Regions from separate parts of the Streptomyces sp. NPDC001515 genome, predicted to be linked through region 2. Evidence: predicted binding sites of a transcription regulator. Region 2 holds the regulator's gene; each other region holds the start of a gene.
The links. The regulator HrcA, encoded in region 2, represses chaperone genes, less so after heat shock. The targets are predictions, from matches to a motif close to TTNGCACTCNGNNNNNCNGAGTGCNAA.
Positions count from the first base shown of each region.

Region 1: a site for HrcA is predicted at 4,859-4,885, ahead of groL (chaperonin GroEL). Genes of this name have one in related genera too.
Region 3: a site for HrcA is predicted at 1,882-1,908, ahead of groES (co-chaperone GroES). Genes of this name have one in related genera too.

Region 1 is NZ_JBSFHN010000001.1:15,366-23,176, forward strand. Features, by position in the region: gene ACWCXC_RS00065 (alpha,alpha-trehalose-phosphate synthase (UDP-forming)) at 1-1,107, opposite strand, end outside; gene ACWCXC_RS00070 (glucosyl-3-phosphoglycerate synthase) at 1,152-2,114, opposite strand; SAM riboswitch class I at 2,279-2,405, shown strand; gene thrC (threonine synthase) at 2,423-3,715, shown strand; gene ACWCXC_RS00080 (MoaD/ThiS family protein) at 3,755-4,033, shown strand; gene ACWCXC_RS00085 (cold-shock protein) at 4,469-4,675, shown strand; gene groL (chaperonin GroEL) at 5,047-6,672, shown strand; gene ACWCXC_RS00095 (Mucin-2) at 6,837-7,811, shown strand, end outside.
Region 2 is NZ_JBSFHN010000011.1:151,179-158,989, forward strand. Features, by position in the region: gene ACWCXC_RS14470 (DUF3097 domain-containing protein) at 1-457, opposite strand, end outside; gene ACWCXC_RS14475 (MBL fold metallo-hydrolase) at 629-1,360, opposite strand; gene hrcA (heat-inducible transcriptional repressor HrcA) at 1,546-2,562, shown strand; gene dnaJ (molecular chaperone DnaJ) at 2,563-3,699, shown strand; gene ACWCXC_RS14490 (nitronate monooxygenase) at 3,817-4,890, shown strand; gene ACWCXC_RS14495 (16S rRNA (uracil(1498)-N(3))-methyltransferase) at 4,887-5,633, shown strand; gene ACWCXC_RS14500 (hypothetical protein) at 5,738-6,289, shown strand; gene ACWCXC_RS14505 (S41 family peptidase) at 6,369-7,811, shown strand, end outside.
Region 3 is NZ_JBSFHN010000024.1:4,298-12,108, forward strand. Features, by position in the region: gene ACWCXC_RS24445 (polysaccharide deacetylase family protein) at 49-1,077, shown strand; gene ACWCXC_RS24450 (hypothetical protein) at 1,190-1,750, opposite strand; gene groES (co-chaperone GroES) at 2,060-2,368, shown strand; gene groL (chaperonin GroEL) at 2,470-4,092, shown strand; gene ACWCXC_RS24465 (SDR family NAD(P)-dependent oxidoreductase) at 4,172-4,945, opposite strand; gene ACWCXC_RS24470 (multicopper oxidase family protein) at 4,956-6,494, opposite strand; gene ACWCXC_RS24475 (MOSC domain-containing protein) at 6,588-7,262, opposite strand; gene ACWCXC_RS24480 (LysR family transcriptional regulator) at 7,352-7,811, shown strand, end outside.

The DNA of each region.
Region 1 (7,811 bases), on a different contig from region 2:
CGGGTTGACGAGGGCCACGTCGGCCAGCCGGTACGCGGCGAGGGAGCGGGCGAAGTCGTCCTTGACGTGCAGGACGACCGGCGTCCAGTCCGCCGTGCCGTACGCCTCGTTGACGGCGTCGGCGACGCGGCGCACCTCCTCGGTGTACTCCCGGTAGACGGCCAGGTCCTGGCGGGAGGGGTAGGCGAACGCGATGTGCACGACCCGGCCGCGCCATTCGGGCCGGGTGTCGAGCAGGGCGCGGTAGGCGTGGAGCCCGCGGACGATGTTCTTCGACAGTTCCGTGCGGTCCACGCGGACGATCGTCTTCCGGTCGGGGCCCACCTGTTCGCGCAGGGCCGCCATCCGTTCGTCCACGTCCGGTTCGTGCGCGCGGCGGCGCAGGAAGTCGCCGTCGGCGCCCAGCCCGTGCACCCCGACGCGGGTGTGGCCGGTGCCGCCCAGCAGGTCCGTGCAGCAGGCGAGGAACGCGTCGGCCCAGCGGCGGGTCAGGAACGCCGCCCGGTCGGCCCCGAGGATGCCGCGCAGCACCTGTTCGGCGATGTCGTCGGGCAGCAGCCGGAAGTAGTCGACGGGGGCCCACGGGGTGTGCGAGAAGTGCCCGATCCGCAGATCGGGGCGGAGCGCCCGGAGCATCCCGGGCACCAGGGCCAGGTGGTAGTCCTGCACGAGGACCGCCGCGCCGTTCCCGGCCTCCTCGGCGAGGGCGTCGGCGAAAGCCTGGTTGTAGCGCTCGTAGGACGCCCACTGCCGCCGGAACTCCGCGTCGAAGACGGGCTCGACGGGGGTCTGGTAGAGCAGGTGGTGGATGAACCAGAGGACCGAGTTGGCGATGCCGTTGTACGCGTCGGCGTGCACGTCCGCGTCGATGTCGAGCATCCGGACGCCCGGCTCCGACACCCCTCTGCGGACCGCCTCGCGGTCGCCGTCGCCCAGCGCGGCGCAGACCCAGATCTTGTCGTCGACGGCGCTCAGCCCGGAGACCAGCCCGCCGCCGCCGCGCTTGGCGTCGAGCGTGCCGTCGTCACGGAGCGTGTACGAGACCGGGCCGCGGTTGGACGCGACGAGGACCTGGGCAGCGGGCTGCGGGGCGTGCTCGGAGACCATGTTGCGGAATCTAGCCCGATCACGAACCGCCCAAACGTGCGATGTCAGGCCGCGCGGCCTGAAACGTACTCCTCGATCTCGCGCATCGGCGGACGCTCCTCGGTGTCCACCGGGTAGGTGTGCGGGACGAAGCCGTGCTCGCCGCGTTCGAACTGGGTCAGATGGGGGCGGACCAGATGGCCCCGGGAGAGCCGCAGCTGCGCGGTGCGGTAGATCGCGGCCGCCATCCGGCCGAGCGCCTGGCCGTCCTGGTGGCGGTGGCGGCGGACCCCGACGTCCACCTGCGCGAGGGCGTCCAGGCCCACGGTGTGCAGGGCGTCGACCAGCAGGCCCAGCTCCACTCCGTAACCGACCGGGAACGGCAGCCGCTCCAGCAGCGAGCGGCGCACCGCGTACTCGCCGCCCAGCGGCTGGACGAAGCCGGCCAGCTGCGGCCAGTGCAGATTGAGCAGCGGGCGCGCCACCATCTCGGTGACCCGGCCGCCCTGGCTCGCGGTGCCGCCGAACGGGCGGTCGTACATCGCCTTGACGAACTGCACCGAGGGGTCGGTCAGCAGCGGTCCCACGATGCCCGAGACGAAGTCCGCGGAGAACTCCCTCAGGTCCGCGTCCACGAAGCAGACGATGTCCCCGCCGGTCACCAGGAGTGACCGCCACAGCACCTCGCCCTTGCCGGGGACGGCGGGCAGCCGGGGCAGGATCGCGTCCCGGTGGATCACCCGGGCGCCCGCCCGGCGGGCCACCTCGGCGGTGTCGTCCGTCGAACCGGAGTCGATCACCACCAGCTCGTCGACCAGCTCGACCTTCTCCATCAGCTCGCGCCGGACCGTCGCGACGATGTCGCCGACGGTCTCCGCCTCGTTCAGCGCCGGCAGCACCACGCTCACGCTGCCGCCGTGCGGGTCCCCGGCCCCCAGGCCGGCCCTGGCGGCCAGCAGACGGTCCAGCGGACGGTCGGCGGCCGACCAGGAACGCCTGGTCAGCCAGCGTTCGACCTCTTCCAGCACGGTCGGCACTCCCTGTATGTGATCCATCTCGCGGACCGGACGACTATCTCAACCCTCCGGTGCTTCGGTTACAGTCTTGAACAACGCAGATGGCCATCGCATGCCGGGGTCCGTCCGCCGATAAACGCCCGGATCCATGGCGCGCCCATGATCCGGTGCCACAGCGCTCATCCAGAGGGACAGAGGGAACGGCCCGTTGAAGTCCCGGCAACCCTCCTGCCGACCGCGAGGTTCGGTGGGGAAGGTGCCAATTCCGTCTCGTGGCGAAACGCGCCATGAGGAAGATGAGGAGAAAGGGCCTCGCCATCATGGCTGTTGAGACTGTCGCAGTTCACACCGATTCCTCCCCCGACCTGGGACCCGCCGCCGCGCTTTCCTGCCGCGAATGCGGCGAGCGATTCGCCCTCGGCCCGATCTTCGCCTGCGCGTCGTGTTTCGGGCCGCTCGAAGTGGCGTACGACCTCCCGAGCGGCTCTCCCGAGGAGCTGAAGAAGCGCATCGAGGCCGGTCCGGACAACATCTGGCGTTACGCGCCGCTGCTGCCGGTCCCCGCCGACGTCGCCGAGAAGCCCAACCTCAACCCCGGCTTCACCAAGCTGGTCAAGGCCGACAACCTCGCCCGCGAACTGGGCGTCACCGGCGGCCTGTACGTCAAGGACGACTCCGGCAACCCGACGCACTCCTTCAAGGACCGCGTCGTCGCGATCGCCGTCGAGGCCGCCCGCGCCTTCGGATTCACCACCCTGTCCTGCTCCTCCACCGGCAACCTGGCCGGCGCCGTCGGCGCCGCCGCCGCCCGCGCCGGCCTGCGCTCCTGCGTCTTCATCCCGCACGACCTGGAGCAGGGCAAGGTCGTCATGGCCGCGGTGTACGGCGGCGAGCTGGTCGGCATCGAGGGCAACTACGACGACGTCAACCGCTTCTGCTCCGAGCTCATCGGCGACCCGCTGGGCGAGGGCTGGGGCTTCGTCAACGTCAACCTGCGCCCGTACTACGGCGAGGGCTCCAAGACCCTGGCGTACGAGATCTGCGAGCAGCTCGGCTGGCGGCTGCCCGACCAGATCGTCATCCCGATCGCGTCCGGCTCCCAGCTCACCAAGATCGACAAGGGGCTGCGCGAGCTGATCAAGCTCGGCCTGGTCGAGGACAAGCCCTACAAGATCTTCGGCGCCCAGGCCGAGGGCTGCTCCCCGGTCTCCGCCGCCTTCAAGGCCGGTCACGACGTGGTCCGCCCGCAGAAGCCGAACACGATCGCCAAGTCCCTCGCGATCGGCAACCCGGCCGACGGCCCGTACGTCCTGGACATCGCCCGCCGCACCGGCGGAGCGGTGGAGGACGTGAACGACGAGCAGATCGTCGACGCGATCAAGCTGCTGGCCCGTACCGAGGGCATCTTCGCCGAGACCGCGGGCGGCGTGACCGTCGGCGTGACGAAGAAGCTCATCGAGGACGGCCTGCTGGACCCGGCGCTCACCACCGTCGTCCTGAACACCGGAGACGGCCTCAAGACGCTGGACGCGGTGGCCGACACCTCGCAGGCGACGGCTACGATCCGGCCGAACCTCGACGCGTTCCGCGCCGCCGGACTCGCCGGTAACTGAGTAGCTTTCGACCACCCGAGACTTCAGGAAGGGCACACCATGAGCGTCAAGGTCCGCATCCCCACCATCCTCCGCACCTACACCGGCGGCCAGGCCGAGGTCCCCGCCGAGGGCGCCGTCCTCTCCGAGGTCATCGCATCCCTGGAGAAGAACCACCCGGGCATCGCCGCCCGCGTCCTGGACGACCAGGGCAAGCTGCGCCGCTTCGTCAACGTGTACGTCAACGACGACGACGTCCGCTTCGAGGGCGGCCTGGACACGGCCACCCCGGACGGCGCCGGCATCTCGATCATCCCGGCCGTCGCCGGCGGCTGCTGAGCCCGGGGCCGCGGTCCGGCCCCGACTCCACCGCGTCACCGGTATTGCCCCCTCCGCGAGAGAAGCGGAGGGGGCAATTCTGCATGGTTGAGCGCGGTAGAGTGTGGGAAGTCCCCTCCGCTGCCCGTGCCGCCCGCATATGAGAATGCGCCCGGCCACGACAAGATGCAGCCAAAGTGTCCGAGCACCTTGCGCCATAAGTCGCCTTTGCCTGGCCCGACTTGCCCAGGATTCTCGTGAATTCCCCCTATTCGGGCGGTCGGGGCCGCTCAGAATTCTCGTCCGATTGACCTGTTGCAGAGGGCAGTTGGGCAGATACATTCAGCCGCGGTCGACGCGTTCCGGCGCACGCACCCTCTCCTGACGGAGGGTGGGTTCTGACCCGGGCCCGCGAAGTGCGGTCCTGTGAAAGGGCCAGTAATAGGGGAGTTAGGCATGGCTCAGGGCACCGTCAAGTGGTTCAACGCGGAGAAGGGGTACGGCTTCATCGCGGTCGACGGTGGTGCGGATGTTTTCGTCCACTACAGCGCGATCCAGATGGACGGCTACCGCACCCTCGAAGAGGGTCAGCGAGTTGAGTTCGAGATCTCGCAGGGCCAGAAGGGGCCGCAGGCGGACATGGTCAAGCTCGCCGTCGGCTGAGCCGGCCGGACACGACGCAGTCGGTCAACGACGCCACTCAGGCACGGAGGGCCCGTATCCCGGGGGACACATCCCGGGTACGGGCCCTCCGCGCGTGTGCGTCCACCCCCGCGGGCGTGCAGTCCCCGTCCCTCCGCGCGTGTGCGTCCGTCCCTCCGGTTGTCCACACTCCGGAGGGAGGCGCTTGCACTCAAGGGGGTCGAGTGCTAATCATTGGGCTTAGCACTCTCCAGGTGAGAGTGACAGAATTTGGACCGGGCCGGTGAGGCCCGCAGGTCCGGTGGGGCAAGGAACCACCGGCACGCAGGCCGTCCGTCGCGGGCGCCACTCGGTCCGGAGCAATCCACCCCTGTCCGGGAGGACCACTTCACATGGCCAAGATCATCGCGTTCGACGAGGAGGCCCGGCGCGGTCTCGAGCGCGGCATGAACCAGCTCGCCGACGCCGTCAAGGTCACCCTTGGCCCCAAGGGTCGCAACGTCGTCCTCGAGAAGAAGTGGGGCGCCCCCACGATCACCAACGATGGTGTCTCCATCGCCAAGGAGATCGAGCTGGAGGACCCGTACGAGAAGATCGGTGCGGAGCTGGTCAAGGAGGTCGCCAAGAAGACGGACGACGTCGCCGGCGACGGTACGACCACCGCCACCGTTCTCGCCCAGGCGCTCGTCCGCGAGGGTCTGCGCAACGTGGCCGCGGGTGCGAACCCGATGGCTCTCAAGCGGGGCATCGAGAAGGCCGTCGAGGCCGTCTCCGCCGCCCTCCTGGAGCAGGCCAAGGACGTGGAGACCAAGGAGCAGATCGCTTCGACCGCCTCCATCTCCGCCGCCGACACCCAGATCGGCGAGCTCATCGCCGAGGCCATGGACAAGGTCGGCAAGGAAGGCGTCATCACCGTCGAGGAGTCCCAGACCTTCGGTCTGGAGCTGGAGCTCACCGAGGGTATGCGCTTCGACAAGGGCTACATCTCGGCGTACTTCGCCACCGACATGGAGCGCATGGAGTCGTCCCTGGACGACCCGTACATCCTGATCGTCAACTCCAAGGTCAGCAACGTGAAGGACCTCCTTCCGCTGCTGGAGAAGGTCATGCAGTCCGGCAAGCCGCTGCTGATCATCGCCGAGGACGTCGAGGGCGAGGCCCTGTCGACCCTGGTCGTCAACAAGATCCGTGGCACCTTCAAGTCCGTCGCCGTCAAGGCCCCGGGCTTCGGTGACCGCCGCAAGGCCATGCTCGGCGACATCGCCATCCTCACCGGTGGCACCGTCATCTCCGAGGAGGTCGGCCTCAAGCTGGAGAACGCCGGTCTCGACCTGCTCGGCCGCGCCCGCAAGGTCGTCATCACCAAGGACGAGACGACGATCGTCGACGGCGCCGGTGACAGCGACCAGGTCCAGGGCCGCGTCAACCAGATCCGTGCCGAGATCGAGAACTCCGACTCGGACTACGACCGCGAGAAGCTCCAGGAGCGTCTGGCGAAGCTGGCCGGCGGCGTGGCCGTCATCAAGGCCGGTGCCGCCACCGAGGTCGAGCTGAAGGAGCGCAAGCACCGCATCGAGGACGCGGTGCGCAACGCCAAGGCCGCCGTCGAGGAGGGCATCGTCGCCGGTGGTGGCGTGGCTCTGCTCCAGGCCTCGGCCGTCTTCGAGAAGCTGGAGCTCTCGGGTGACGAGGCGACCGGCGCCAACGCCGTCAAGCTGGCGCTGGAGGCCCCGCTGAAGCAGATCGCCGTCAACGGTGGTCTCGAGGGCGGCGTCGTCGTCGAAAAGGTGCGCAACCTGGCCGTCGGCCACGGTCTGAACGCCGCGACCGGCGAGTACGTCGACATGATCGCCGAGGGCATTCTCGACCCGGCGAAGGTCACGCGCTCCGCCCTGCAGAACGCCGCGTCCATCGCCGCGCTCTTCCTCACCACCGAGGCCGTCATCGCCGACAAGCCGGAGAAGGCCGCTGCCGCGGGCGCCCCGGGCGGCATGCCGGGCGGTGACATGGACTTCTGATCCCACCAGGGATCGGCAGCTCCTGCACGGCTGTGACGACAGACGGGCACCGGCCCCCGGGGATCACTCCCCGGGGGCCGGTGCCGTCGTGCGTGGCGGAGCCCACGGACACGGCCGGGCACCTCCGGACACGGCCGGATGACCTACGGGCACAGGGGGAGACCATGGTGGCGTTCCACGCGTCGGCGCTGGAGGGGCTCGCGCGCAACCCCGCGCTTCCCCTGCCCCTGCTGCTGCGCGTGCTGGCCTTCGACGACCGGGGCGGTGGACCGCCCCGCCAGGCGCTGCGGCGGCCCGGACTCCCCGGGCCGGCCGTCGCCGTGATCCTGGCCCACCCGGACCCGCGTGTGCGGTCAGGGTTCGCCGGGAGCGACGGCGCGACGCCCGCGCAGCGGGCCCGGCTCGTGGCCGACCCCTCCCCGAAGGTGCGGGCGGCCCTCGCGTACGGGCCCGAGTACCCCGACCCCCGGACGACGGTCGCCCCGCTCCCGGACGAGGTGTGCGCCCGCCTGGCGGACGACGCCGACCCCTCCGTGCGCGCGGCGCTGCTCGAATCGCCGTATCTGACACCGACGTTCGTGGCCTCCCTGGCCGCGCACCCCGCACCGGAGGCCCGCCGGACCGCGGTGCGCGCGTGGACGCTGCTGACGCCGGGGGAACGGGCGGCGCTGGCCGCCGATCCGGATTCCGGCGTACGGCGGGCCGCCGCGCTGTGGCGGTGCCGGGCGGACGCCCGGATCACGGCCGCACTCCTGGACGACTCGGCATCGGCGGCCGAGGCCCGGCGCCGGGGCCTGCTCGACCGCGCCCTGGCCGAACGCTGCCTCGCCGAGGGCGCGCACCTGGCCGCCCTCGCGGCGAACCCCTCGCTGCCCGCCGACCTCGTGGACCGGCTCGCCCACGATCCCGACGAGGCGGTCCGCGTCGAGGTCTCCGTGCGGCCCGAACTGGACGAGGCGCGGCGCGCGGCGATCGACATCACGGTCCCGGACCTCGACCGGCGCGGTGTGGAGTGGGTGGAGGACGGGATCGACCAACCGGACGTGCTGCACCGGGCCGCCACCTCCGCCCACCCGCTGCTCCGCCGGGCCGCCGCGCGCAGCCCCCATCTTCCGCCCGACCTGCTGCGGCTCCTCGCC
Region 2 (7,811 bases):
CGATCGCGGGGAGATCGTCGACGCCCTCCAGGTACTCGACGACCACGCCCTCGATCCGCAGGTCGTCGCCCCAGACCCGCTCCACCAGCTCGGCGTCGTGCCGGCCCTCCACGTAGATCCGCCCGGCGCGTGCCACCCGCGCCCGCGCGCCGGGCACCGCCACCGAGCCCGACGCCGTCCGCGCCGGGCGCGCCGGACCCCCGGCCGCCGGGCGCACCAGCGTGACGACGCGCCCCTCCAGCAGGAAGCCGCGCGGCGCCATCGGGAAGACCCGGTGCTTGCCGAACCGGTCCTCCAGGGTCACGGTCGGCCCCTCGGCGGTCTTCTCGCAGCGGATCACCGCACCGCAGAAGCCGGTGGCGACCTCCTCCACGACCAGATCGGGATCGGCGGGCACCTCGGGCACGGGGGCGGACCGCTTCCACGGCGGGGTCAGGTCCGGCTGGTAGCTGCGCATCGCACGACGATAAGCGGCGAGCGCCCCGGGGACCCGCCTTTCGGCCGCCCGCCGGACCCGCCGCCCCCCGAACCGGGCGCGCCCGCCGTCCGGACGCACGCCGGCCCGCCGCGCGCCGGATCGTGGTCCCGCCCCGCGGATTCACCCCGAACCCGGTCCCGCCCCGCGGATTCACCCCGGGCCCGGCACGCCGAACCGCCGGGCCAGCCCGTCCCGCTGCGCCCGGACGAACGCGGCGTCCACCACGGCCCCGTGCCCCGGCACGTAGCGGGCGTCCTCGCCGCCCAGCTCCAGCAGCCGGTCCAGGGAGGCCGGCCAGCGCGCGGGGGAGGCGTCCGGGCCCGCCTGCGGCTCGCCCGACTCCTCGACGAGGTCGCCGCAGTACACGACCGGGGGAGCCCCGGGCACCAGGACCGCCAGGTCGTGGCCGCTGTGCGCCGCGCCGAGATCGACCAGCAGCACCTCGCGCCCACCGCCCAGATCGAGCACCGACGCGCCCGCCACCTCGTGGTCCGGGACCACCAGCGCTTCGGCGGACTCGGCCGCCTCCCGCTCCGGGAGCCCGTGGGCCACGGCGTCGGCGCGCAGCTCCCCGGCCCCGGTCCGCAGCAGCGCGGCGGCGCCGGCCGCCGCGTACACCTGTGCGCCGGGGAACGCGGCCGTGCCGAAGACGTGATCGAAATGGGGGTGGCTGAGTGCGATATGCGTCACCTTCCGGCCCAGCATCGCCCGTGCCTGGGCACGTACCTCGGCGGCTTCGCGGAGTGACGAGCCGGTGTCGCAGAGCAGCACTCCGTCGGCCCCGGCCACCAGGAGCACGGTCGCGTCCCACACCGGAAGGCGTCGCCGCCCCACTCCGTGTCCGAGCCGCTCCCAGCCGAACTCTTCCCAAGAGGCGTCCATACCGCGACGCTATCGGCAACGACCTGCGCGATCCCGGGGTAGCGTGGCCGGTCGCCCTTGCTAGGGGGCCACCCCGTCGCCGTACACTGACCGGGGCAGGGCTGGCACTCGTCCGCACAGAGTGCCAGGAACGGGCCCGGGAACGGCCCGAGAACGACCGAGGTACACAGCTGGAGGTGTGCGCGATGCTCAGCGAACGCAGACTCGAAGTGTTGCGCGCCATCGTCCAGGACTATGTCGGCACCGAGGAGCCCGTCGGCTCCAAGGCGCTCACCGAGCGGCACAAGCTGGGGGTCTCCCCGGCCACCGTGCGCAACGACATGGCGGTGCTGGAGGACGAGGGCTTCATCGCCCAGCCGCACACCAGTGCCGGGCGCATCCCCACGGACAAGGGCTACCGGCTCTTCGTCGACAAGCTCGCGGGCGTCAAGCCCCTCTCGTCGCCGGAGCGCCGCGCCATTCAGAACTTCCTCGACGGCGCGGTCGACCTCGACGACGTCGTGGGCCGCACCGTCCGGCTGCTCGCGCAGCTGACCCGGCAGGTCGCCGTCGTGCAGTACCCCTCGCTGACCCGTTCGACGGTGCGGCACGTGGAACTGCTCGCCCTGGCGCCCGCCCGGCTGATGCTCGTGCTGATCACGGACACCGGCCGGGTCGAACAGCGCATGGTGGACTGCCCCGCGCCGTTCGGCGAGACGCCGCTGGCCGATCTGCGGGCCCGGCTCAACAGCCGCGTGGTGGGGCGCCGTTTCGCGGACGTCCCGCAGCTGGTGCAGGACCTGCCGGAATCCTTCGAGAGCGAGGACCGGGGAACCGTGTCCACCGTGCTCTCGATCCTGCTCGAAACCCTCGTCGAGGAGACGGAGGAGCGGCTGATGATCGGCGGCACCTCCAACCTCACCCGCTTCGGACACGACTTCCCGGTGATGATCCGGCCGGTGCTGGAGGCACTGGAGGAGCAGGTCGTGCTGCTGAAGCTGCTCGGCGAGGCCAAGGACTCGGGCATGACCGTACGTATCGGGCACGAGAACGCCCACGAGGGGCTGAACTCCACGTCCGTCGTCGCGGTCGGCTACGGTTCGGGCGACGAGGCAGTCGCCAAACTCGGCGTGGTCGGACCGACCCGCATGGACTACCCCGGAACGATGGGAGCGGTACGCGCAGTGGCACGTTACGTCGGACAGATCCTGGCGGAGTCGTAAGTGGCCACGGACTACTACGCCGTACTCGGCGTACGCCGCGACGCGTCTCAGGACGAAATCAAGAAGGCCTTCCGGAGGCTCGCCCGCGAGCTGCACCCGGACGTGAACCCCGATCCGAAGACCCAGGAGCGGTTCAAGGAGATCAACGCCGCCTACGAGGTGCTGTCGGACGCCCAGAAGAAGCAGGTCTACGACCTCGGCGGCGACCCGCTGTCCGCCTCCGGCGGCGGCGGTGCGGGCGGCTTCGGACAGGGCGGCTTCGGCAACTTCTCCGACATCATGGACGCCTTCTTCGGCACGGCCTCGCAGCGCGGACCGCGCTCGCGCACCCGCCGGGGCCAGGACGCCATGATCCGGCTGGAGATCGACCTCTCCGAGGCGGCCTTCGGGACGACCAAGGACATCCAGGTCGACACCGCCGTCGTCTGTACGACGTGCAGCGGCGAGGGGGCGGCCCCCGGCACCTCCGCGCAGACCTGTGACATGTGCCGCGGCCGGGGTGAGGTCTCCCAGGTCACCCGGTCCTTCCTCGGCCAGGTCATGACCTCGCGCCCCTGCCCGCAGTGCCAGGGCTTCGGTACGGTCGTGCCGACCCCGTGCCCGGAGTGCGCCGGTGACGGCCGCATCCGCTCGCGGCGCACGCTCACCGTGAAGATCCCCGCCGGTGTCGACAACGGCACCCGCATCCAGCTCGCCGGCGAGGGCGAGGTCGGCCCCGGCGGCGGCCCGGCCGGTGACCTCTACGTCGAGATCCACGAGCTGCCGCACAGCGTCTTCCAGCGCCGCGGCGACGATCTGCACTGCACGGTCACCATCCCCATGACGGCGGCGGCCCTCGGCACCAAGGTGCCGCTGGAGACGCTGGACGGCCTGGAGGAGGTCGACATCCGGCCCGGCACCCAGTCCGGCCAGTCCGTCCCGCTGCACGGGCGCGGCGTCACGCATCTGCGCGGCGGCGGACGCGGCGACCTCATCGTGCACGTCGAGGTGACGACCCCGACCAAGCTCGACCCCGAGCAGGAGCGGCTGCTGCGCGAGCTGGCCAAGGTCCGTGGCGAGGAGCGGCCCACCGGGCAGTTCCAGCCCGGCCAGCAGGGCCTGTTCTCGCGCCTCAAGGACGCCTTCAACGGCCGCTAGGCCGGCCGGCCATATGGGGTGCGGGTCCGGTTTCGCCGGGCTCGTACCCCATGTGCCGACACATCACGGCCTCGGGGTGTGCGTCACGGGACGGGAAGGACATGACACGATGCGGTCATGTCCTCCGCACTGACCGATCTCTGCCGGTATCCGATCGTGCAGGCCCCCATGGCGGGGGGCGGAGCCTGTCCCCAGCTGGCCGCCGCCGTCGCCGAGGCGGGCGGGCTCGGCTTCCTGGCCGCCGGGTACAAGACGGCGGACGGGATGTACCACGAGATCACCCAGGTGCGCGGACTCACCTCCCAGCCCTTCGGCGTCAACCTCTTCATGCCGCAGCCCACGCTCACCGACCCGGCCGCCGTCGAGGTCTACCGGCAGCAGCTCGCGGGCGAGTCCACCTGGTACGAGACCCCGCTCGGCGACACCGACTCCTGCGGCGACGACGGCTACGAGGCCAAGCTCGCCATCCTGCTGGAGGACCCGGTCCCGGTCGTCTCCTTCACCTTCGGCTGCCCCTCCCGCGACACCCTCGACGCCTTCGCCGCGGCCGGCACGTACACCGTCGTCACCGTCACCACCCCCGAGGAGGCCCAGGCCGCGCAGTGGGCCGGGGCCGACGCCGTCTGCGCCCAGGGCGTCGAGGCGGGCGGCCACCAGTCCACGTTCCACGACGACCCGCAGACGGGCGGCGCCGGGACCGGGCTGCTCACCCTGGTCGCCCAGGTCCGCGAGACCGTGCAGATACCGGTCATCGCCGCCGGCGGACTGATGCGCGGCGCGCAGATCGCCGCCGTGCTCGCGGCCGGCGCCGACGCCGCGCAGCTCGGCACCGCCTTCCTGCCCTGCCCCGAGTCCGGCGCCCCCGTGCTGCACAAACAGGCCCTCACCAACCCGCTGTTCACGCGCACCGTCCTGACCCGGGCCTTCTCCGGCCGCCCGGCCCGCGGCCTGGTCAACCGCTTCGTGCGCGAGCACGGACCGTACGCCCCCGCCGCCTATCCGCAGGTCCACCATCTGACCGCGCCGCTGCGCAAGGCGGCCGCCCGCACGGGGGACGCCCAGGGCATGGCACTGTGGGCCGGTCAGGGCCACCGGATGGTCCGCGAGATGGCGGCCGGCCGGCTGGTCCGCCTGCTCGCCGAGGAACTGGACGCCGCACGCACGGCGTTGAGCACGAGGAGCACACCGTGACGGCACCCGTCTTCGTCGTCGACCAGCTGCCGCAGAGCCCCGGATTCGTTCTGGACGGCCCCGAGGGCCGGCACGCCGTGTCGGTGAAGCGTCTGCACGCGGGGGAGGACGTCGTCCTCACCGACGGCCGGGGCCGCTGGGCCGAGGGCGTCGTCACCGCCGCCGAGGGCAAGGACCGGCTGACCCTCGGAGGTCTGGAGACCGTCCACGAGGAGCCGCCGCCCGGCGTGCGCATCACCGTCGTCCAGGCCCTGCCCAAGGGCGACCGGGGCGAACTGGCCGTCGAGACCATGACGGAGACCGGCGTCGACGCGATCGTGCCCTGGCAGGCCGCCCGCTGCATCACCCAGTGGAAGGGCGAACGGGGCCTGAAGTCGCTGGCCAAATGGCGCGCCACGGCCCGCGAGGCGGGGAAGCAGTCCCGCCGGGTCCGCTTCCCGGACGTCGCGGACGCGGCGACGACCCGCCAGGTTGCCGCACTTCTGGCCACCGCCGACTTCGCCGCCGTCCTGCACGAGGACCGCGCCTACCCCAGCGAGCCGCTGGCCACCGTCCCGCTGCCCGCCGAGGGCGAGATCGTGCTGGTCGTGGGCCCGGAGGGCGGTGTCTCACCGGAGGAACTGGCCGTGTTCGCCGAGGCCGGGGCACGGGCCTGCCGGCTCGGCCGGAGCGTGCTGCGCACCTCCACGGCGGGCACCGCGGCCACCGCGTTGCTGCTGGGACGCACGGGCCGCTGGTCATGAGGGGTGGCGCGCGCACCCCGCACGGGTGAATCGGCGTCCCCTTCAGGGGGGTTGTGGCCGCAAGCGGTCTACCGCTCCGTCAGGAGCGGTGGGAAGCTGCCCGTATGGGGACATCAAGGGCATGGGGTCGCCGAGCGACCCGTCGCTTTCCGGCCGCCTTCGCTCTGGCCGCCGCAGCCGTCGCGGGCCTCACCGCCTGCGAACCGGCGAACGGACTGAACACCGCGTCCATCGCCGTGACCACCGACAGCACCGCCACCCGCGCCCTGGAGCACGAGGGCGTCCACGTGCAGTGGCTGAGCTGCACCGCCTCCACCGACGGGGGAGACGGCGGCCCGGGTTCACCGAGCGCGTCCGTCCAGCGCGTCGCCTCCGTGGACTGCAACGGCCGCACCAAGGAGGGACAGGACATCAGCGTCAGCGGACGGGTCGACCGCGAGGTCGAAGGCCGGTGCGTCCGGGGCGACATGACGGCGAAGTCCGCCGGGCGCACGGTCTTCCGGGCCAGCCTCCTCGGCAACTGCTCCGCCCCGCCCTCCACCCGCGCCCCGGCCGGCCTCATCGGCGGCGGCAGCGGCAGCGGTGGCAGCGGTGGCGGAGCCCGGCCGACGGTCACCGTGACCGTCACGGTCACCGAACATCCCCAGGGCAAATGACCGGACCGTCCCCCGCAGGGAGGGCGGACTCCGGCCAACCCCGTTCCGCCCGCCGGGGCGGAGACCTAGGCTGATCGTCGTGACACAGCCTTCCTACCTCCGGTATCCCCATGTCCAGGGCAATCTGATCGCCTTCACCGCCGAGGACGATGTCTGGCTCGCCCCACTGGACGGCGGTCGCGCCTGGCGGGTCAGCGCCGACAACCGCCCCGTCACCCAGCCGCGCATATCGCCCGACGGCACCCTGGTCGCCTGGACGTCCACCCGGGACGGAGCGCCCGAGGTGCACGTCGCACCCGTCGACGGCGGGCCCGCCCGCCGGCTGACCCACTGGGGCGACAGCCGGACCACCGTCCGGGGCTGGACACCCGACGGAGAGGTGCTGGTCACCAGCACCCAGGGCCAGGTCTCGTCGCGCCGCACCTGGGCACGGGCCGTCCCGGTCGACGGAGGTCCCGCCCGCACCCTGCCGTACGGACCGGTCGGCTCCCTGGCGTACGGGCCCGGCGGACGCGTCCTGCTGCTCTCGGCCACCATGGGGCGCGAGGCCGCCACCTGGAAGCGCTACCGGGGCGGCACGGCCGGCAAGCTGTGGCTGGCGACGGAGGAGGACCCGGCGGAGTTCGTCCGGATCCACGACGGCCTCGACGGCAACATCGAATGCCCGATGTGGGTCGGCGGCCGCCTCGCGTTCCTCTCCGACCACGAGGGCGTCGGCGCCCTCTACTCCTCCCTCCCCGACGGCACCGACCTGCGCCGCCACACCGGCACCGACGGCTTCTACGCCCGGCAGGCCACCACCGACGGCACCCGCGTCGCCTACGCCTCCGTCGGTGAACTGTGGCTCCTGGACGACCTCGACGGCGCCGAACCGCGCCGCGCCGACATCCGGCTCGGCGGCCAGCGCGCCGACCTCCAGCCGCACCCCGTGCACGCCGGCAGCCATCTGAGCGCCGCCTCCCCGGACCGCACCGGCCGGGGCAGCGCCGTCGGCTCCCGGGGCGCCGTCCACTGGGTCACCCACCGCGAGGGCCCGGCCCGCGCGCTGGCCGCCGAACCCGGAGTCCGGGCCAGGCTGCCGCACACCTTCCAGGCCGACGGCGACCAGCACGTCGTCTGGGTCACCGACGCCGAGGGCGACGACGCGCTGGAGTGCGCGCCCGCCACCGGCACGGCCCCGGGCGCCCTCCCCCGCCGCCTCGCCGCGGGCCGGATCGGCCGGGTCCTGGACCTCGCGCCCGCCCCCGACGGCAGCCGGTTCGCCGTCGCCGCCCACGACGGCCGCGTCCTGATCGTCGAACGGGAGAGCGGCGAGGTCCACGAGGTGGACCGCAGCGAGCACGGCGACGTCTCCGGGCTGGTCTTCTCGCCCGACTCCGCCTGGCTCGCCTGGTCGCACCCCGGGCCCGAACCGCTCGCCCAGATCAAGCTGGCCCACCTCGCCGACCTCTCGGTCTCCGAGGCCACCCCGCTGCGTTTCCGGGACTTCGCCCCCGCCTTCACCACCGACGGCAAGCACCTG
Region 3 (7,811 bases), on a different contig from region 2:
GCTGTGTCGGCCCGGCGGTCCGGTTCGGGGCTGGCAGGATGCGGCGCCATGCAGCTAGTACGACAAAAGGAAGAATTCCCCATGAAGTGGCGCAGACCGGTTCAGGCGGCGGGCGGGCGGGGGCACGGACGGACCGGCGGCGGACATCCGAGGCACCGGCCCGCCTTCGCGGTCCTCGCCGCGCTGCTGGTCGCCGCCGTGGGCTCCGGCTGCGCGGCCGAGACCGGCGAGAAGCAGGTCACCGACCCCGCGCGGGCCGCCGCGGCCCGCGCCGGACAGCCCGGCGGACCCGCGGGCGGGCCCCCGGCCGGGGCGGCCGGCTCGGTCGCCGGACAGGCGGAGAAGGCGCGCAAGGCGCAGGCCGCGCGTGCGATCGCCGCCAAGAAGTGGGGGCTGGAGAAGACCCCGCTGACCGCGCCGCTTCCCCCGGCCGTCAAACCGCGCCTCACCACCCGCGAGGGCTTCGAGGTCGAGGGCGGTGACGCCTCGCTGCCGCCGGTCTTCACCACCGTCCCCACCAAGGAGAAGGTCGTCTTCCTGACGATGGACGACGGGGACGACAAGGACCCCGAGCTGATCAGGATGATGTCGGAGCTGAACATCCCGTACAGCGCCTTCCTCACCGACTACCTGGTGCGCGACGACTACGCCTACTTCAAGGAGGCCGAGGCCCGCGGCGCCGTCATCGGCAACCACACCCTCAACCACCGCTATCTGCCCGGTCTCTCGTACGCGGAGCAGAAGCGCGAGATCTGCGACCAGCAGGACATCCTCCAGCAGCAGTACGGCGAACGCCCCCGGCTCTTCCGGCCGCCGTACGGCAACTACAACGGCGACACCCTGCGCATCGCCAAGTCCTGCGGCGTCACCGCCGTACCGCTCTGGGCGGCCGAGGCGTTCCCCGACCGCATGGAGTGGCGCGAGGAGGACCGGGACCTGCACCCCGGCGACATCATCCTTACCCACTTCCGGGGCGCGAAGGACTGGAAGGGCAGCATGCCCGACCTGATCCGCTCCGTCATGAAGGTCGTCACCGACAAGGGCTACGCGGTGGCCCGGCTGGAGGACTACGTATGAGAAGCGCGCACCGGCTGCTGGCCGGACTGCTGACCGCCGGTGCGCTCCTCACCGCCACCACGGGGTGCGCGCAGTCGGTCGACCCGATCGAACGGCTGGGGCGCAAGGCCGCTCAGCGGATGAACCCCTCGCCCGCCGCGAAGCGGGTCCGGCCCGCCTCCGTGCGCGGGGACCACGGGGCGCCCGGGGCGATGGTCGTCGTCGCCTGCGGCCGTCCGGCGGCGGGCCCGGGGTCCGGGGCGCGGCCGGTCCACCGGTGGCCGGGGAGGCCCGGGGCGGAGACGGCCGGGGCGGCGCCCTCGGGGTGCGCCACGCGGTAGTGGCTGTGCCAGGACACCGGCGCCAGCACGCAGAAGACGCCCGCCGCGATCAGCTGCACGATGCCCGCCAGCGGCAGCCCGTGGCGCAGCAGCACCAGACCGATGAGGCAGACGGCCACGGCGAACGCGCCGAGGACGAGCGTGGTTGTCCAGTCCATCGGGGGCGGACCGGGGTCCGGGGGCGGCTGGAGGAAGTCCCGGTCCGGGCGGTCCGCGATGAAGACCACCATCCCGCAGGCCAGCGCCTCCAGGCCCGTGGTGAGCAGACCGGCCGTCAGGTCGAGGGCGTTCCGGACGAGGGAGCCGAGGCGGGCGGGGGCCGGGCGGGCGGTGCCGGGGACGGGAGGGCGCATGACGCCACCGTCCTCCGGAACGGACCGCCCGGCCCCCGCGTTGTCCCTACGGTGACCGGAACGTTGCGGGTGCGCAGCCGTGCGTACCGTCGCCCCGGAGGGGGATCCCGCGCCGCCACGAACGGCGCGCGTTGGCACTCCGCTTGACCGAGTGCTAATCGCGGTCATAGTCTCGGTTCTGGCACTCCCCGAGGGAGAGTGCCAGCAGTTCCGTGCGGCCAACCGGTCCGGCACCCGCGACGACGGGCCCATTCGGTCGCCACCCCATAATTTTGACCCCGTGAGATCTCCGAAGGGGGAGACCGGATCGTGTCGACCGCCAGCTCCAAGGTTGCGATCAAGCCGCTTGAGGACCGCATTGTGGTCCAGCCGCTCGACGCCGAGCAGACCACGGCCTCCGGCCTGGTTATTCCGGACACCGCCAAGGAGAAGCCCCAGGAGGGCGTCGTCCTGGCCGTTGGTCCGGGCCGCTTCGAGAACGGCGAGCGTCTGCCGCTCGACGTCAAGACCGGCGATGTCGTGCTGTACAGCAAGTACGGCGGCACCGAGGTGAAGTACAACGGCGAGGAGTACCTCGTCCTCTCGGCTCGCGACGTTCTCGCGATCATCGAGAAGTAAGTCACCCACCATCGCTTTTTTTCTGCGCCCCTGGCCCCCTGCGAAATGACTAGCCGGGCGGCAGGGGCGCAGTTCTTGTTTCGAGAGGACAGTTCAGCTCCATGGCGAAGATCCTGAAGTTCGACGAGGACGCCCGTCGCGCCCTCGAGCGCGGCGTCAACAAGCTTGCCGACACGGTCAAGGTGACGATCGGCCCCAAGGGCCGCAACGTCGTCATCGACAAGAAGTTCGGTGCCCCCACCATCACCAACGACGGTGTCACCATCGCGCGCGAGGTCGAGCTGGACGACCCGTACGAGAACCTCGGTGCCCAGCTGGTGAAGGAGGTCGCGACCAAGACCAACGACGTCGCGGGCGACGGCACCACCACCGCCACCGTCCTCGCCCAGGCGCTCGTCCGCGAGGGTCTGCGCAACGTCGCCGCCGGTGCCTCCCCGGCCGCCCTGAAGAAGGGCATCGACGCCGCGGTCAAGGCCGTGTCCGAGGAACTCCTCGCGACCGCCCGCCCGATCGACGACAAGTCCGACATCGCCGCCGTCGCCGCGCTGTCCGCGCAGGACCCGCAGGTCGGCGAGCTCATCGCGGACGCGATGGACAAGGTCGGCAAGGACGGCGTCATCACTGTCGAGGAGTCCAACACCTTCGGTCTGGACCTCGACTTCACCGAGGGCATGGCCTTCGACAAGGGCTACCTGTCGCCGTACATGGTGACCGACCAGGAGCGTATGGAGGCCGTCCTCGACGACCCGTACATCCTGATCCACCAGGGCAAGATCGGCTCCATCCAGGAGCTGCTGCCGCTCCTGGAGAAGGTCATCCAGGCCGGTGGCTCCAAGCCGCTGCTGATCATCGCCGAGGACGTCGAGGGCGAGGCCCTGTCGACCCTGGTCGTCAACAAGATCCGCGGCACCTTCAACGCCGTCGCGGTGAAGGCTCCGGGCTTCGGTGACCGCCGCAAGGCCATGCTCGGCGACATCGCCACCCTCACCGGTGCGACCGTCATCGCCGAGGAGGTCGGCCTCAAGCTCGACCAGGCCGGTCTGGACGTGCTGGGCACCGCCCGCCGCGTGACCGTCTCCAAGGACGACACCACCATCGTCGACGGTGGCGGCAAGGCCGACGAGGTCGCCGGCCGCGTCAACCAGATCAAGGCCGAGATCGAGGCCACGGACTCCGACTGGGACCGCGAGAAGCTCCAGGAGCGTCTGGCGAAGCTGGCCGGCGGTGTCTGCGTGATCCGCGTCGGTGCGGCCACCGAGGTGGAGCTCAAGGAGAAGAAGCACCGTCTGGAGGACGCCATCTCCGCGACCCGCGCCGCGGTCGAGGAGGGCATCGTCTCCGGTGGTGGCTCCGCCATCGTCCACGCCGTCAAGGTCCTGGAGGGCAACCTCGGCAAGACCGGCGACGAGGCCACGGGTGTCGCGGTCGTCCGCCGCGCCGCCGTCGAGCCGCTGCGCTGGATCGCCGAGAACGCCGGCCTCGAGGGCTACGTCATCACCTCGAAGGTGTCCGAGCTCGACAAGGGTCAGGGCTTCAACGCCGCCACCGGCGAGTACGGCGACCTGGTGAAGGCCGGCGTCATCGACCCGGTCAAGGTCACCCGCTCCGCCCTGGAGAACGCCGCCTCCATCGCCTCCCTGCTGCTCACGACCGAGACCCTGGTCGTCGAGAAGCCGGCCGAGGAGGAGCCGGAGGCCGGTCACGGCCACGGCCACGCGCACTGACGCACGGCACCCTCCGCATACAGCGGTGAGGCCCGGCACCCCTCGGGGTGCCGGGCCTTGTGCGTGCCGCGCTCGGGTCCTACCGCGGCCCGTACTTGCGGCCGGTACGGGACGTGACCCCGCCGAGCAGTCCGCGCGGCGTCACCTTCACCAGCCCCATGAGCGCCTTGTACCGGGGGTCGGGAACCGACAGCGACTTCCCCCGCGCCAGGTCCGCCAGCGCCGTCGCCACCAGCTTGTCGGCGTCCAGCCACATCCAGCCCGGGATGTTCTCCGTGCCCATCCCGGCCCGCTGGTGGAACTCCGTACGGACGAAGCCGGGGCAGAGCGCCATCAGCCGCACCCCCGAACCGGCCAGGTCGCGCGCCGCGCCCTGGGTGAACTGCACGACCCATGCCTTCGACGCCCCGTAGGTGCCGCGCGGCACGAACGCGGCGACGGACGCCACGTTGACGACCCCGCCCCTGCCCCGCTCCCGCATCGCCGCCGAGGCCGCCGAGGTCAGCCGCAGCACCGCCTCGCAGTGCACCTTGAGCATCGTCAGCTCGTCGGCCATCGGGACATCGAGGAACTGGCCCTTGTTGCCGAACCCGGCGTTGTTGACCAGCAGATCGACCGGGCGGGCGGCATCGGCGAGCCGCCTCTCGACCGAGGCGATCCCCTCGTCCCGGGACAGGTCGGCGGTCAGCACCTCGGCCTCGACGCCGTGCCGGTCGTGGAGTTCGGTGGCCTGCTCCCGCAGCCGTTCGGTGTCGCGGGCCACCAGCACGAGATCGTGGCCCCGGGCCGCGAGCCGCCGTGCGAAGGCGGCCCCGATGCCCGCGGTCGCGCCCGTAATCAGTGCAGTCGTCATACGCGGCACGTTAACGCGTGTCCCCGTGGTCCCTGTGCGTCCCCGGGGTTCCGGCCCGTTCTCCCTGGTCGACCACGACGAACTGGCCCATCATCCCGGTGTCCTCGTGGGAGAGCAGATGGCAGTGGTACATGTACGGGGTGTCAGGATCGGCGGGTCCGTCGAAGCGCAGGGCGAGCTTCACGGTGGTGCCCATCGGGACCGCCACTGTGTCCTTCCGGCCGCGCAACTCCGGCGCCGGGGGCCGCCCGTTCACCTCCAGGACCCTGAACTGCACGTCGTGGATGTGGAAGTTGTGCGTCATGTCGCCGCCGTTGCGGACCGTCCAGGTCTCCGTGGTGCCGCGCACCACCGTCTCGTCGACCCGGTCCATGGCCATCGGCTTCCCGTTGATGCCGGACCGGCGCAGCTCGAAGTACCGTCCGTGCGCGGCGTCTTCGCCGTCGGGCAGCTCCAGCCCCGGCTCGCCGAGCGCGGCGGGCACGGCGGGGGAGGAGCGCAGGGTCTTCGCCGCGCGCAGTTGCAGGACGTCGAAGGAGTCGTCGCCCCCGTTGAACCGCTTCTCCCAGAAGTCGCCCCGGCGCCACGGATAGCTGCGCAGCACGGTCCGCTCGCCCGGCCGCATCGTCACGACGACCTCGGCGCGCTCGCCGGGCGAGAGCTGGATCCGGTCCAGGGGGGCGGGCTTCTCCAGCAGTCCGCCGTCCGTGGCGATCAGGTCGAAGGAGCGGTTGTCGTCGAAGCCGAAGGTGTAGACGCGGGCGGTGGACGCGTTGAGCAGCCGCAGGCGCACGCGTTCGTCGCGGACCTCGGCGTAGGGGCCGAGGATGCCGTTGACCAGCGTCCGGTCCCCGAGGAAGCCGGTGTTGGCGAGGAAGGAGTGCCCGTGGTCAAGGCGGTCCCCGTCGAAGCGGACGTCCTGCACGATGACCGGCAGGTCGTCCACGCCGTACGTCTCCGGCAGCGCGAGGTCCCCGGAACGGTCGTCGTCGAGCAGGAACATCCCGGCCAGTCCGCGCTGGACGTGCCGTTCGGTCGCCCCGTGCGGATGCGGGTGGTACCAGAGGGTCGCGGCCGGCTGGTCGACCGTCCACGACGGCGACCAGCTCCCGCCCGCCGCCACCATCTGATGCGGTCCGCCGTCCATCGCGGCGGGCAGGTGCATGCCGTGCCAGTGCACGGTGGACGCCTCGTCCAGGGCGTTGCGCACCCGTACCTTCACGCGCTCACCGCGCTTCGCGCGCAGTGTCGGCCCCAGATAGCTGCCGTTGAACCCCCAGGTCGGCGTCGCCCTGCCGGGCCGGAACTCCGTCTCGCCCGACTGCATCCGGAGGTCGAAGACCCGGGTGCCGTCCGCCGTCACGGTGGACGGCGCCAGGGGCGGCACGGACAGCCGCCGGTCGAAGGCGACCTTTCCCACCGTGCTCACATCGGCCCGCGTCCACAGCCAGGCGAACCCGCCGCCGACCGCCGCCCCCAGTACCCCCAGCACCACGGCCACCGTGATCAGCACCCGCCGCAGCCGCCGCCGTCCCCTGCTCTTCTCCATGACGTCCAGGCTTCCGCCCCCGGGCACCCCGGCGCATGGGGCCGATCCCTGACGTGCCCCTGACCGGGCCCCTAGGCGGTGGGGGCGGACGGCTCAGGAGACCGTCGCGCGCTTCTCCTCGTACGCACGCGCCGCGCGCAGCGATTCGGGGTGCAGGGCCTCGCCGGCCGCGAGGATGCGCGGCAGCAGGTCGCGCCGGGTGGTGACGGCCCGGAACTGCATCTCGACCGTCACCTCGTGGTCGGGGCGGTGCACGATCTCCACCGGATCGCCCGCCCGGATGCTGCCCGGAGCGATCACCCGCAGGTACGCCCCGGGGGCGCCGGCCTGCGTGAACCGCTTGACCCAGCGCTCGGCGCCGAGGTGGCCGGCGAAGGTGCGGCAGGGGATCCGGCCGGAGGTCACCTCCAGGACCAGTTCGCCGCCGATCCGCCAGCGCTCCCCGATCAGCGCGCCGCTGACGGCCAGCCCGCGCGTGGTCAGGTTCTCGCCGAAGGCGCCGTTGGCCAGCGGACGGCCCAGCACCCGTTCCCAGGCGTCGAGTTCCTCGCGCGCGAAGGCGTAGACGGCCTGGTCGGAGCCGCCGTGGTGGCGCAGGTCGCAGACGGCGTCCCCGGCGACGCCGCTGCCGCCCGCACCCTTGGCGCCGGGGTCCTGGACCCGGACGGGACCGTCCACCGGGCGCTTGTCGATCCCGGTGGTGCCGCTCGGGGAGTCGGTGTGGGAGGACTTCTCGGGGCGGCCCGCGTTCACGGTCAGCACAGTCATCGCGTTCATGCCTGCACGCTAGCGACTCCTGACCCAAAGTTGCTGGCCAATAATTCGCACTCCACCCAAGCGTCACTTATGGTTGAAGGGTGATCGAAGCCCGTCATCTCCGCGTCCTGCGCGCCGTGGCCACCACCGGTTCCTTCTCCGCTGCGGCCCGCGAGCTGGGCTGCACCCAGCCCGCCGTGAGCCAGCAGATGAAGGCCCTGGAGGCATCGGCCGGCACCCCGCTGCTGATCCGCACCGGACGCGAGATGCGCCTGACCCAGGCCGGTGCGGCGCTGGTGCGCCACGCCTCGGGCATCCTGGCCGGGCTCACCGCGGCCGAGGAGGAGGTCGCCGCCATCGCCGGACTGCGGGCCGGCCGGGTTCGGCTGGTCTCCTTCCCGAGCGGCAGCTCCGGCCTGGTGCCGGGCGCCCTCGCGGCGCTGCGGGCCGCCCACCCCGGCACCCGGGTCTCCCTGGTCGAGGCCGAACCGCCCCGCTCGGTGGAGATGCTGCGCGAGGGCGACTGCGACATCGCGCTGGCCTTCCGCTACGGCACCCAGG